DNA from 3 places in the Pectobacterium punjabense genome. Region 1 is predicted to be linked to each of the others. Evidence: predicted binding sites of a transcription regulator. Region 1 holds the regulator's gene; each other region holds the start of a gene.
What was found. The regulator PhoB, encoded in region 1, activates phosphate uptake and scavenging genes when phosphate is short. The targets are predictions, from matches to a motif close to CTGTCATAAAACTGNCNNAT.

Region 1 (4,172 bases):
TGGATCATTTCTTGCCCGACGCTGGCTCCAGAAGGCACGATATCCCACGCCTTTAACCTCAAACTCGACCTCGGCGAGGCACTCGGCGGTGTTACGAGTCATCAGATCGTTATTAGTAGCGGAAAGCTGACCCAACCGTGGTGTTTCGTGATACAGCGCCAGACAAATGGCATCCAGCAGCGTGGTTTTTCCTGCCCCTGTTGGGCCGGTAATGGCAAACAAGCCGTTGCTGGAAAACGGCTCTTGAGTGAAGTCGATCTTCCATTCGCCTTTCAGCGCGTTGAGATTCTTTAAACGCAGACTGAGGATTTTCATTTGGCAGGCTCGCTATTTTCCAATTCATCAATAACCTGAGTAAACAGCGAGCGCACACGCTGTTGTCGGCTCTCTTCCATTTCAGTCTCCGTGGCCAGACGACGTTCAAAAACGTCATGCACGCTCAATTCGTTTAGCGTTTCCTTGTCCTGTCGGATCATCGCCTGCAAACGCTGTTCGCGCGTGCGGCGCAGCAGAAGTACCTCAACGGGCAGATTTTCGGTCATCGCCTGAACACGCTTTTGCATGTCGCTCAGATAATCCTGCGTACTGAGTTCAATATCCAGCCACACGGGTTTATCGCCCTGATAGGTCTGGAAGGCGGACAGCTGTTGTTCAATATCACTCAGGCTGCCTTTAATCAGCTGCATCGGCTGGGTTACGGGAATGGGAAGTAGATCTATTTGCGGTGGCGCATCGGGTATGAAGCTGACCAGACAAACGGACTTCTCACTGCCGAGCTCATCAAAACTCAGCGGGATAGGTGAACCGCTGTAGCGAATGTGCTCACTTTGGGTCACGCGCTGCGGGCGGTGAATATGCCCGAGGGCGATATAATCCGCAGGGGGAAAAGCCTGAGCAGGGAAGGCATCGAGCGTACCAATGTAGATATCGCGCACGGATTCCGAGGCGCTTGCACCAATCGTCGTCAGATGCCCGGTTGCAATAATTGGTAACGGCAGGCCAAGCTCGTCTCGCTTTTGGCAAGCCAATTGGTAACACTGTTGGTAGTGCGCGGTAATGGCTTCCTGTAGCGCGAGCTGTTTTTCATCACCGGATTGTCCGGCTTTGCTGGTTAGCACATCACGCGGACGTAAAAAAGGAATGGCACAGAGCAGGGCGCCGGGCTGCCGCTGACGGTTTTCCAGCAGGAGCACCTGTTGGGCGGGCTCGTCGCTGGCGCAGGCGATGACCCGCGTATTCAGGCAGGCCAGTAAACCACGGGATTCATTTAACATCGCGACGGAATCGTGGTTGCCGCCGAGAATGACAAGCTGGCAGCCCGTGCGCTGTAGTTCCACCACGAAGCTATAGTACATTTCCCGCGCATAGCTAGGAGGCGAGCCGTTATCAAAAATATCGCCTGCGACTATAATGGCATCGACGTGGTGCAGTTCCACTTGGGCGATAAGCCAGTGCAGAAAAGCCTGATGCTCAGTTGCGCGGCTTTTGGTATAAAAATATTGCCCTAAATGCCAATCGGCGGTGTGGATAATGCGCATCGTGCTCTCTCGATATTCATGCCGTGTGGCGTTGGATGACGTTGTCATTGTTCATTATGTGACATGGTGTGTCATCGCGATGGTGCTCTGTCACCGTAATGCCGTGATTATATATAGCAGGAATGACGGCTGTCGCGGTGGAATCAAGAGTTTGGAAAGCAGCTCGAAAAATCAGATGTACGCGCTGTAACACCATGCGATGAGGAGCCGTATGTTTTTCATAAATCTGTCATAAAACTGACGCATAATGCCTTTCGCCTGCTAACAGCGACGATGATTAACGACAGGATTAACAATGGCAAAACGCATATTAGTCGTGGAAGATGAAGCACCAATTCGTGAAATGGTCTGCTTTGTACTGGAACAAAATGGTTATCAACCAGTGGAAGCCGAAGATTATGACAGTGCGGTAACGCAACTGTCAGAGCCGTTCCCAGAGCTGGTGTTATTGGACTGGATGCTGCCAGGCGGTTCGGGCCTGCAATTCATCAAGCATATGAAGCGCGAAGCGCTGACGCGTGATATTCCGGTAATGATGTTGACCGCGCGTGGCGAAGAAGAAGACCGCGTGCGTGGGCTTGAAGTGGGGGCGGATGATTACATTACCAAACCGTTTTCACCCAAAGAATTAGTGGCGCGTATCAAAGCCGTGATGCGCCGAATTTCACCGATGGCGGTGGAAGAAGTGATTGAAATGCGTGGCCTGAGCCTTGACCCTTCTTCCCATCGCGTGACGACCGAAGAGCACGCGTTAGACATGGGGCCGACAGAATTTAAACTGCTGCATTTCTTTATGACGCATCCTGAACGTGTTTATAGCCGGGAACAGTTGCTGAATCACGTTTGGGGCACTAACGTTTATGTTGAGGATCGTACTGTCGACGTCCATATTCGTCGCCTGCGTAAAGCGCTGGAAACCAGCGGACATGACAAAATGGTGCAAACCGTTCGGGGAACGGGCTACCGTTTTTCAACGCGTTACTGAGGTAATCGTAACCGGAGAAATATTAACGTGCTAGAACGTTTATCCTGGAAAAGGCTGGCATTGGAGCTAGCTTTTTTTTGTTTGCCCGCTTTACTGCTGGGGCTGATTTTTGGCTATCTGCCCTGGTTTCTGCTGGTCGCCGTATTAGGCTTACTCTGCTGGAATTTTTATAACCAGCTCAAACTCTCTTATTGGCTGTGGGTTGACCGTAGTATGACGCCACCGCCTGGTCGCTGGAGCTGGGAGCCATTGTTTTATGGGCTCTATCAGATGCAGTTGCGTAATCGACGCCGTCGCCGGGAACTGGCGCTCTTGATCAAACGGTTTCGCAGTGGCGCTGAATCATTGCCAGATGCCGTAGTGATCACCACCGAAGAGGGAACGATTTTCTGGTGTAATCATCTGGCACAGCACCTACTCAATTTCCGCTGGCCGGAGGATAACGGTCAGAATATCCTCAACTTATTGCGCTATCCTGAATTCACTAATTACATGAAGGGGCAAGATTTTAGTCGTCCTCTCACGTTGCAGTTGAATAATTCCCACCATGTTGAATTCCGCGTGATGCCGTATTCCGAAGGGCAACTTCTGATGGTAGTGCGTGACATTACGCAAATGCATCAACTCGAAGGTGCCAGACGTAACTTTTTTGCCAATGTTAGCCATGAACTGCGTACGCCACTGACGGTGTTGCAAGGCTATCTGGAAATGATGCAGGAAGAAACGCTGGATGCCGCGCTACGTGGGAAGGCGTTGAATACGATGCAGGAACAGACTCGACGCATGGACGGGCTGGTCAAACAACTGCTGACCTTGTCGCGGATTGAGGCTGCGACGGCGATTGATTTGAATGAAAAAGTCGATATTCCGTTAATACTGCGCGTATTACAGCGTGAAGCGCAGACCCTGAGTCAGGGGCGTCATGAGATCGTCTTTCGTGTAAATGAAAACCTCCGCGTGTTTGGTAATGAAGAACAACTGCGCAGTGCGGTATCCAATCTGGTGTATAACGCGGTCAACCATACGCCAGCAGGAACGCGTATCGAAGTCTGCTGGCAGAAGATCCCACAAGGTGCGCAATTTCAGGTCAGCGATAACGGGCCGGGGATTGCGGCTGAGCACTTGCCGCGCCTGACTGAACGTTTTTATCGCGTGGATAAGGCGCGTTCGCGGCAAACCGGCGGCAGCGGGTTGGGGCTGGCGATTGTTAAGCACGCACTTAGCCACCACGATTCCCGTCTGGAGATCATGAGTGAAGATGGTCTGGGATCGCGTTTTGTCTTTACGTTGCCGAATCGGTTGATTGTCCCTGCCTCTCTGGCTGAAAATACGGTGAAACCTTCAGCCTGACGGAAAACGCTATCTATGACATCCGCCACTCGTATTGCGGGCGCTTTTTTACTGCTGCTCAGCGCGTTGTGCTCCGCACAGCCTCGTCAGATGCTGGCGGGTAATCTTTCCAGTGCGGGGTCGGATACGCTGGCTAACCTGATGGCCTTTTGGGCGGCGGATTTCAGTCAGCATTATCCGAACGTGAATTTACAGATTCAGGCTGCTGGCTCATCGTCTGCGCCGACGTCTCTGGCGTCGGGGGCAGCCCAGCTTGGGCCGATGAGCAGGGCGATGAAAGCTAGCGAAATTGAGGCGTT
Region 2 (4,172 bases), 1.7 Mb from region 1:
TGATTCAGACCCTGAATGAATTCAATTTCTTCCTGAAAGGTATGAATACGGAAATCGGATTTCCACATCGGAAAGCGGTTCGGGTAGCTCTGTACCTGCTTGCCGTCTTTGATGTCGAATCCTTCGGTGAATTTCAGCGACCTGATCTCTTGTAGAGTGAAGTCGATAGCGTAAAAGCGTCCATCGTTACGGGCGCGTTGCGGAAAACGTTCTGCCACATCGGTAACGCGATCCAGATAATGGTCATGCAGGACAATGAGCGCGTTATCTTTGGTGAGCACCAGATCCTGCTCCAGATAATCGGCACCCTGCGCGTAGGCCATCGCTTTCGCCGGAAGCGTATGCTCAGGTAAATAGCCGCTGGCACCACGATGGGCAATGACGATTTTATCGGTTGATGAAGCGGAAGTGCCAGCGTGACTAACAGCACTAAAGGAAACGGAGAGCGCGAGGGCGGAGAGTAGGGATGTTACGGTAACGTTCATGCGATCAAACCTCTTTCTGTTGAGAGAAAGGCGGCGTCATCAGGACGCCGCCAGAGGGATGCTTACAAGAGCGGGTTAAGCGCGGTTGGCTAACTCGGCTTTATGCTTTTTCTCATTCAGCATAACAACAATTAGCAGAAGTACCGCCATAATGCTGCCGCCGATCATCACCATAAAGCCGCCGTCCCAACCGAAGAAGTCAACGGTATAGCCAACGATGGCGCTGGCGGCAACGGAGCCACCGAGGTAGCCAAACAGGCCAGTGAAACCCGCTGCGGTGCCGGCTGCTTTCTTCGGTGCCAATTCCAGCGCGTGCAGGCCAATCAGCATAACCGGTCCGTAAATCAGGAAGCCGATGATGATCATACACGCCATGTCCACACCCGGATTACCGGCTGGGTTCATCCAGTAAACGATGGTCGCTATCGTGACGAGTGCCATAAAGAACACGCCCGTTGCACCACGGTTGCCTTTGAAGACCTTATCAGACATCCAGCCGCACAGTAGCGTGCCCGGAATACCCGCGTATTCGTACAGGAAGTAAGCCCAAGAGGATTTATCCAGCGCGAAGTGCTTCACTTCCTTCAGGTAAGTTGGTGACCAGTCGAGGATGCCGTAACGCAGCAGGTAAACGAAGACGTTGGCAATAGCGATGTACCACAGCAGTTTGTTCGGGAAAACGTACTGCATGAAAATCTGCTTAGCCGTCAGTTCCTCTTCATCTTTTTCATTGTAATCAACCGGATAGTCGTTTTTGTACTCTTCGACTGGTGGTAGACCACAGGATTGCGGGGTATCACGCATTAAGGCAAATGCGATGAGTGCAACCAGAATCGCGGCGAAGGCTGGCATGTAGAGTGCGGCTTTCCAGTCGTTAAACCAGGCCATACCCAGCAGGAACAGCAGAGGTGGAAGCCCGCCGCCGACGTTATGAGCACAGTTCCATACTGACACAATGCCGCCACGTTCTTTCTGCGACCACCAGTGAACCATGGTGCGCCCGCACGGTGGCCAGCCCATTCCCTGGAACCAGCCGCACAGGAACAGAAGGACGAACATAACCGCGATGCTTGATGTTGCCCACGGCACGAAGCCCATGAACAGCATCACGGCGGCCGCCAGAATCAGACCGGCAGGCAGGAAAACCCGTGGGTTGGAACGGTCAGATACCGAACCCATGATGAATTTGGAAAAGCCGTAGGCGATGGAGATACCGGACAACGCAAAGCCAAGATCGCCGCGCGAGAAACCCTGCTCAATCAGGTAAGGCATGGCCAGGGTGAAATTTTTACGTACCAGATAGTAGGCGGCGTAGCCAAAAAAGATCCCCATGAAAATCTGCCAGCGTAGGCGGCGATAGAGGGGATCGACACGATCCTGCGACACGCGTGGCTGGTGGGCTGCGGGCCTAAAAATACTCAGCATAGATATCTCCAATGCGAAAAAAAACGATAGCTTTTTTGTTCTATTACGAACGTTATTGTAAGGGGATAGCGTGCAAATGAGTGTGATTCATGACGCTAATGTTACACTTTTATGAAACTGTGACGATTTTTGCGCTCATGTTAACAGAATCGGAAAATTACACAGTGTGGTTTTAGTGATGTAAATCACACTTATCGTTTTTAAACTCTCATTTATTTTCGTTTAGTGTTCGTTTTTGCTCTTTATCAAACATTAACCCTCCTTTTTGTGTCCCAATAGCAACATATATACCCTCTATATCCTCCGCCTGGAGCGAGAATATGATGCAAAACACTGGGAACTGGCGTGAAACTGACGTGGTTGTCATCGGCGGTGGTGCGACGGGGGCGGGTACGGCACGGGATTGTGCCCTGCGTGGACTGCGCTGCCTGTTGCTTGAACGCTATGATATTGCGACCGGTGCGACCGGGCGTAATCATGGTTTATTACACAGCGGTGCCCGCTATGCGGTAACCGATGGCGAATCTGCCCGCGAATGTATTGAAGAGAACCAGATTCTCCGGCGGATCGCTCGCCATTGCATTGAACCTACCGATGGCCTGTTTATCACCTTGCCGGAAGATGACCTCGGCTGGCAGACGCAATTCATTACCGCTTGCCAGCAGGCGGGGATTCGCGCACAGGCGATAGACCCGCAGGAAGCGCTTAGGCTTGAGCCGGCGGCAAACCCTACATTGATTGGCGCGGTTCGCGTGCCAGATGGCTCTGTCGATCCTTTTCGCCTGACGGCGGCCAACATGATTGATGCCTGCGAGCATGGCGCGGAAGTCCTAACCTATCATGAAGTTATCGGGCTGATTCGTCAGGGCGATCGCATTACCGGTGTGCGCGTTTTCGACCACAAAAAAGGTGTAGAAACAGAAATCTATGCGCAGGTGGTGGTTAATGCTGGCGGTATTTGGGGACAACAGATTGCGGAATATGCCGATCTGCGTGTGCGCATGTTCCCGGCAAAAGGCGCGCTGTTGATTCTTGGACACCGTATCAACAACATGGTGATCAACCGCTGCCGTAAACCGGCGGATGCCGACATTCTGGTGCCGGGCGATACCATTTCGCTGATTGGCACCACCTCAACCCACATCGACTACGATCAGATCGACAATATGCTGGTGACGCCTGCCGAGGTGGAAACGCTGATGCGGGAAGGCTCGATGTTGGCGCCGTCGCTGGCAAGCACGAGAATTCTACGCGCCTATGCAGGCGTGCGCCCGCTGGTTGCCAACGATAGTGACCCTAGCGGGCGTAGCGTGAGCCGCGGCATTGTGCTGCTTGACCATGCCAGCCGTGACGGGCTGGAAGGGTTTATTACTATCACCGGCGGCAAACTGATGACCTATCGCCTGATGGCTGAATGGGTGACGGACGCTATCTGTAAAAAGCTGGGTCATGACGTCGCGTGTTCGACGGCGCAGACGCCGCTGCCCGGCTCAGAATCGCTGGAAGAGGTGAGAACAGCCCCCCACGCCCTGTCAGCTTACCCTGCGGCAAAACCGCTCTCTGCGCCACTGCGCGGTTCGGCGATCTATCGCCACGGTGAGCGTGCCGGGCGAATGCTGTCCGGTGAACGTTTGGATCGCAGTCTGGTGTGTGAATGTGAAGCCGTGACGGCAGGGGAAGTGCGCTACGCCGTGGAATCGTTGCAGGTGAATAACTTGATTGATTTGCGTCGGCGTACTCGTGTTGGCATGGGCACCTGTCAGGGTGAGCTGTGCGCCTGTCGCGCGGCAGGTTTGTTATGCCGCCTGGGAACCGCGACGCCAGAGCAGTCGCTTACGCAGCTCAGCCAGTTTTTGAACGAACGTTGGAAAGGCATTCGCCCCGTCGCATGGGGCAATGCGCTACGCGAAAGCGAGTTTACCAGTTGGATTTATCAGGGACTGTGCGGCCTGACGGCCAGCGACAGTCAGGAGGATCGTCATGCGCTATGACGTTGTGATTATCGGCGGCGGGTTGGCGGGGCTGACCTGCGGCATTCGCCTGGCGGAGCAGGGAAAACGCTGCGCAATTGTTAGCGCTGGGCAGAATGCGCTGCATTTTTCTTCCGGTGCGCTGGATTTACTTTCCCATCTTCCTGACGGGCAGCCCGTTAGCCAGCCGCTTGAGGCACTGGGTGCGCTAGCGAGCCAGGCTCCTCATCACCCTTATTCTCGTATGGGGGCGGCCGCGATTGCCGCACTGTTGCCACAGGTCGAGGCGTTG
Region 3 (4,172 bases), 1.3 Mb from region 1:
TGTTGTTTAACCGCTCACTTGAAATCATGTCTGTTCTCTATTGGCGATAATTTTTCCCATATTAAGCGAAAATATGCCCTGAATGGAGAAGGCTATCGCAAGGTAGACTTTTTCTCTTTCAGACGTTTCAGAGGAATTGGCCATGAACGCGAGTGTTCCCTCGCCACAGACGGTTATTGCCCATCAGTGGCGAGCTTTGACGGGCATTTGTATTGCGAGTTTTCTTGGCTGTATTGATTTTACGATTGTGAATACCGCCATTCCGGCCATTCAACAGCAGTTTGGTGCCGGTATCGCTCATGTGCAGTGGGTGATGGGAATATTCATTATGGCGCTGTGTACCAGCATGGTCATCGTTGGAAGGGTAGCCGATCGCGCGGGTCGTCGGCGTGTACTCTATATTGGTATGGCGGTGTTTGGCGTGGCATCGTTGGGAGCGGGTCTGTCGGGCAGTGTGAATGAACTGATTGGGTGGCGTTTTTTGCAGGGGGCATCTTGCGCCGTTTTATATACTGCAACAACGGTTATTTTGGTTGATATTTATCCAGCTCAGCACCACGGGCGCGTGTTAGGTATCTTGTTTGCCGTCAATGGGTTGGGATTGGCTATTGGCCCCGTGGCTGGTGGTCTTCTGGTGGATGTTCTGGGCTGGAGGTGGGTGTTCTTGCTTAATGTTCCGCTGATCGCAGTGAGTTTTGTTTTTTGTCTCGGTCAGGTGCGGGAATCTCGCGTAGCGCAAGCGCCGCCTTTGGATGGTAAAGGGTTACTCTTTTTTATCCTTTCCGTTGCCAGTGCACTGTTGGTTATCAATCAAGGCGATCGCTGGGGATGGTTGAGCCTGCCATCGTTAGCCTGTTTTTTACTGGCGCTGGTGGCGCTAGGGGGACTAATTCGGGTTGAGCGGCGAGAGCCTTTCCCTCTGATCGATATCGATTTATTACGGCAGCCTGCTTTTCTCCGAATCTGTGTACTGACATCGCTACTGGCTTTTTTCTACTGCGGCGCTTTTTTTCTCATGCCGATTCATCTTCATGCGACGCATCATTATCGTGATGCTGTGATTGGCCTGTTGCTATTGCCTACAACGGCCGCGATGGCGTTAATTTCGCCGTGGGTGGGGCGTTTGGCGGACCGCATCGGCCCTCGATGGATACTGATGGCTGGCTTTCTTATGCTCGGGCTGTCTGCGGGTTTACAAAGCATGCTCGATCGTGAGAGTGCGTTAGGCACCATGATAGTGGCTTTTACCTTAATGGGCGTGGGCTGGGGATGCATCTTAGGTCCCTCTGTTCTGGCCGCGCTCAAGGCTGTACATGCTGAACAGCAGGGGGTTGCCATCGGTATTTCCTGGACGTTGCATAATTTGGGCGGTGCGGTAGGATTGGCGTTTGTCACACAACTCTATCATCGTACGGAACAGGGTTATCAGACGGCGATGTTATTACTGTGCTTCCTGTCATTATTGGGATGTCTCATCGCCAGTTACCGTGATAAACGTCTCTGAGATCCCCCTAAATTTGGCGCTACGGCAGCTGGCGCCACCTCCTATACCCTATGCTGCCAAGCGATTTTCTTGCTTGTCATAAAACTGTCACATTGCGTACATTTTACTGTCACTAAATTGTCCTATTTTTCCTCCTGCGAACTACACTCTGATTTGATAACTCTGATTTGATAACGGCTCTACGTCGACACGTCGAGTATCCCACAGGAGGGATTATGAAACTGATGCGTACCACTCTTGCCAGTGTTGTTGCGGCAACCTTTTCTCTGACGGCATTTTCTGCTTTTGCTGCTAACCTCACCGGTGCCGGTGCGACATTCCCTGCGCCTGTTTATGCCAAATGGGCTGATTCCTATCAAAAAGAAACCGGTAATAAAGTTAACTATCAAGGCATCGGTTCTTCTGGTGGTGTAAAACAAATTATCGCTAAAACGGTAGATTTCGGTGCCTCTGACGCGCCTCTGGCTGACGACAAATTAGCACAGGATGGTTTATTCCAGTTCCCAACCGTTATCGGTGGCGTGGTACTGGCAGTGAACGTTCCTGGTATCAAATCTGGCGAATTGACGCTGGACGGTAAAACACTGGGTGATATCTACCTGGGCAACATCAAAAAATGGAACGACCCGGCAATTACCAAACTGAACCCGAATGCCAAGCTGCCGGATCAGGATATCGCTGTCGTTCGTCGCGCTGATGGTTCTGGTACGTCTTTCGTGTTCACCAGCTATCTGGCGAAAGTGAATCCAGAGTGGAAAGAGAAGATTGGTGCGGGTTCTACTGTGAACTGGCCGACCGGTCTGGGCGGTAAAGGTAACGATGGTATCGCAGCGTTCGTACAGCGTCTGCCTGGTTCTATTGGTTACGTAGAATACGCGTATGCCAAGCAGAACAACCTGGCTTACACCAAACTGATTTCTGCCGATGGCAAAGCGGTTAGCCCAACTGGCACCAGCTTCAGCAATGCGGCTAAAGAGATCGACTGGAGCAAGTCTTTCGCTCAGGATCTGACGAACCAGAAAGGCGCTGATGCATGGCCGATCACCTCAACCACCTTCATCCTGGTTCACACCAAGCAGGATAAACCTGAGCAGGGCGCTGAAGTGTTGAAATTCTTCGACTGGGCGTTCAAGAAAGGCGGCGAGCAAGCCGAAGCGCTGGACTACGCCACACTGCCGAAAGAAGTGGTTGAGCAAATCCGTGCTGCCTGGAAAACCCAGGTAAAAGACAGCAGCGGTAAAGCACTGTATTAATTATTGTATCGACCAGTCGTGTTGATAACCAGAGCGTGATGAGGTTGTCAGGTGCTGGAAATACGGTAGTGGAATAACACGTCGTATCGAGGCGGAGAGGTGATAGCAACCTCTCTGCCTTCAATAGCTTATTAAATGCAGTTAAAACGAGAAGAGAGACGTATGGCGGAGTACAAGCCAACTATCAAAGCCCCGGGAAAATATGGCGATATCCTCTTCAGCACGCTGGTAAAACTGGCGGCGCTGGTCACGCTCCTGCTGTTGGGAGGCATCATTGTTTCCCTGATTGTGGCGTCCTGGCCTAGCATCGAGAAGTTCGGTTTTGCCTTCTTGTGGACGAAAGAGTGGGATGCGCCCGCAGAGCAGTTTGGTGCACTGGTTCCTATTTACGGTACCGTCGTAACCTCACTGATCGCACTGATTATTGCGATTCCGATTAGCTTCGGGATTGCGTTATTTCTGACAGAGCTGGCACCAGCTTGGTTGAAACGCCCGCTTGGCGTGGCGATTGAATTGCTGGCGGCCATACCAAGTATTGTTTACGGCATGTGGGGGCTGTTTATCTTTGCTCCGCTATTTGCCAAATATTTCCAGCAGCCAGTAGGCAACGTCCTGTCCGGTATCCCTATTGTTGGTTCACTGTTCTCTGGCCCGGCGTTCGGGATTGGTATTCTGGCAGCTGGCGTTATTTTGGCCATCATGATTATCCCTTATATTGCAGCGGTCATGCGTGACGTGTTTGAGCAAACGCCAGTCATGATGAAAGAGTCCGCCTACGGCATCGGCTGTACGACGTGGGAAGTGATCTGGCGCATTGTGCTGCCTTACACCAAGAATGGTGTCATCGGCGGGGTGATGTTGGGATTGGGGCGCGCCTTGGGGGAAACCATGGCCGTTACCTTTATCATTGGGAACACTTACCAGCTCGACAGCGCGTCGCTGTATATGCCGGGCAACAGTATTACCTCTGCGTTGGCGAATGAATTCGCCGAAGCCGAATCCGGCGTGCACACAGCGGCGCTGATGGAGCTGGGTCTGATCCTGTTTGTTATTACCTTTATTGTTCTGGCGTGTTCAAAGCTGATGGTGATGCGTCTGGCAAAAAATGAGGGGGCGCGCTAATGGCGACATTAGGCATAGAGCAAGAAGCCGCACTGGCACGCTCGCGACGTAAAATGCAGGCCTGGCGTCGCCAGAAAAACCGCATTGCGCTGTTCTTATCCATGTCCACGATGGCTTTTGGCCTGTTTTGGCTGATTTGGATACTGTTCTCGACGGTGACTCGAGGCATCGATGGCATGTCTTTGGCATTGTTTACCGAGATGACACCGCCGCCTAATACGGCAGGTGGTGGATTAGCGAATGCCATCGTTGGTAGCGGATTGCTAATTCTATGGGCAACCCTGTTGGGTACG

Region 2: a site for PhoB is predicted at 2,009-2,028, ahead of glpT (glycerol-3-phosphate transporter). Genes of this name have one in related genera too.
Region 3: a site for PhoB is predicted at 1,578-1,597, ahead of pstS (phosphate ABC transporter substrate-binding protein PstS). Genes of this name have one in related genera too.

The regions. Positions count from the first base shown of each region.
Region 1 is NZ_CP038498.1:1,267,756-1,271,927, forward strand. It holds gene E2566_RS05635 (AAA family ATPase) at 1-315, opposite strand, end outside; gene sbcD (exonuclease subunit SbcD) at 312-1,538, opposite strand; gene phoB (phosphate response regulator transcription factor PhoB) at 1,834-2,523, shown strand; gene phoR (phosphate regulon sensor histidine kinase PhoR) at 2,551-3,873, shown strand; gene E2566_RS05655 (PstS family phosphate ABC transporter substrate-binding protein) at 3,889-4,172, shown strand, end outside.
Region 2 is NZ_CP038498.1:4,400,980-4,405,151, reverse strand. It holds gene glpQ (glycerophosphodiester phosphodiesterase) at 1-485, opposite strand, end outside; gene glpT (glycerol-3-phosphate transporter) at 561-1,910, opposite strand; gene glpA (anaerobic glycerol-3-phosphate dehydrogenase subunit A) at 2,231-3,901, shown strand; gene glpB (glycerol-3-phosphate dehydrogenase subunit GlpB) at 3,891-4,172, shown strand, end outside.
Region 3 is NZ_CP038498.1:4,758,716-4,762,887, forward strand. It holds gene E2566_RS21510 (LysR family transcriptional regulator) at 1-28, opposite strand, end outside; gene E2566_RS21515 (MFS transporter) at 143-1,504, shown strand; gene pstS (phosphate ABC transporter substrate-binding protein PstS) at 1,720-2,757, shown strand; gene pstC (phosphate ABC transporter permease PstC) at 2,920-3,879, shown strand; gene pstA (phosphate ABC transporter permease PstA) at 3,879-4,172, shown strand, end outside.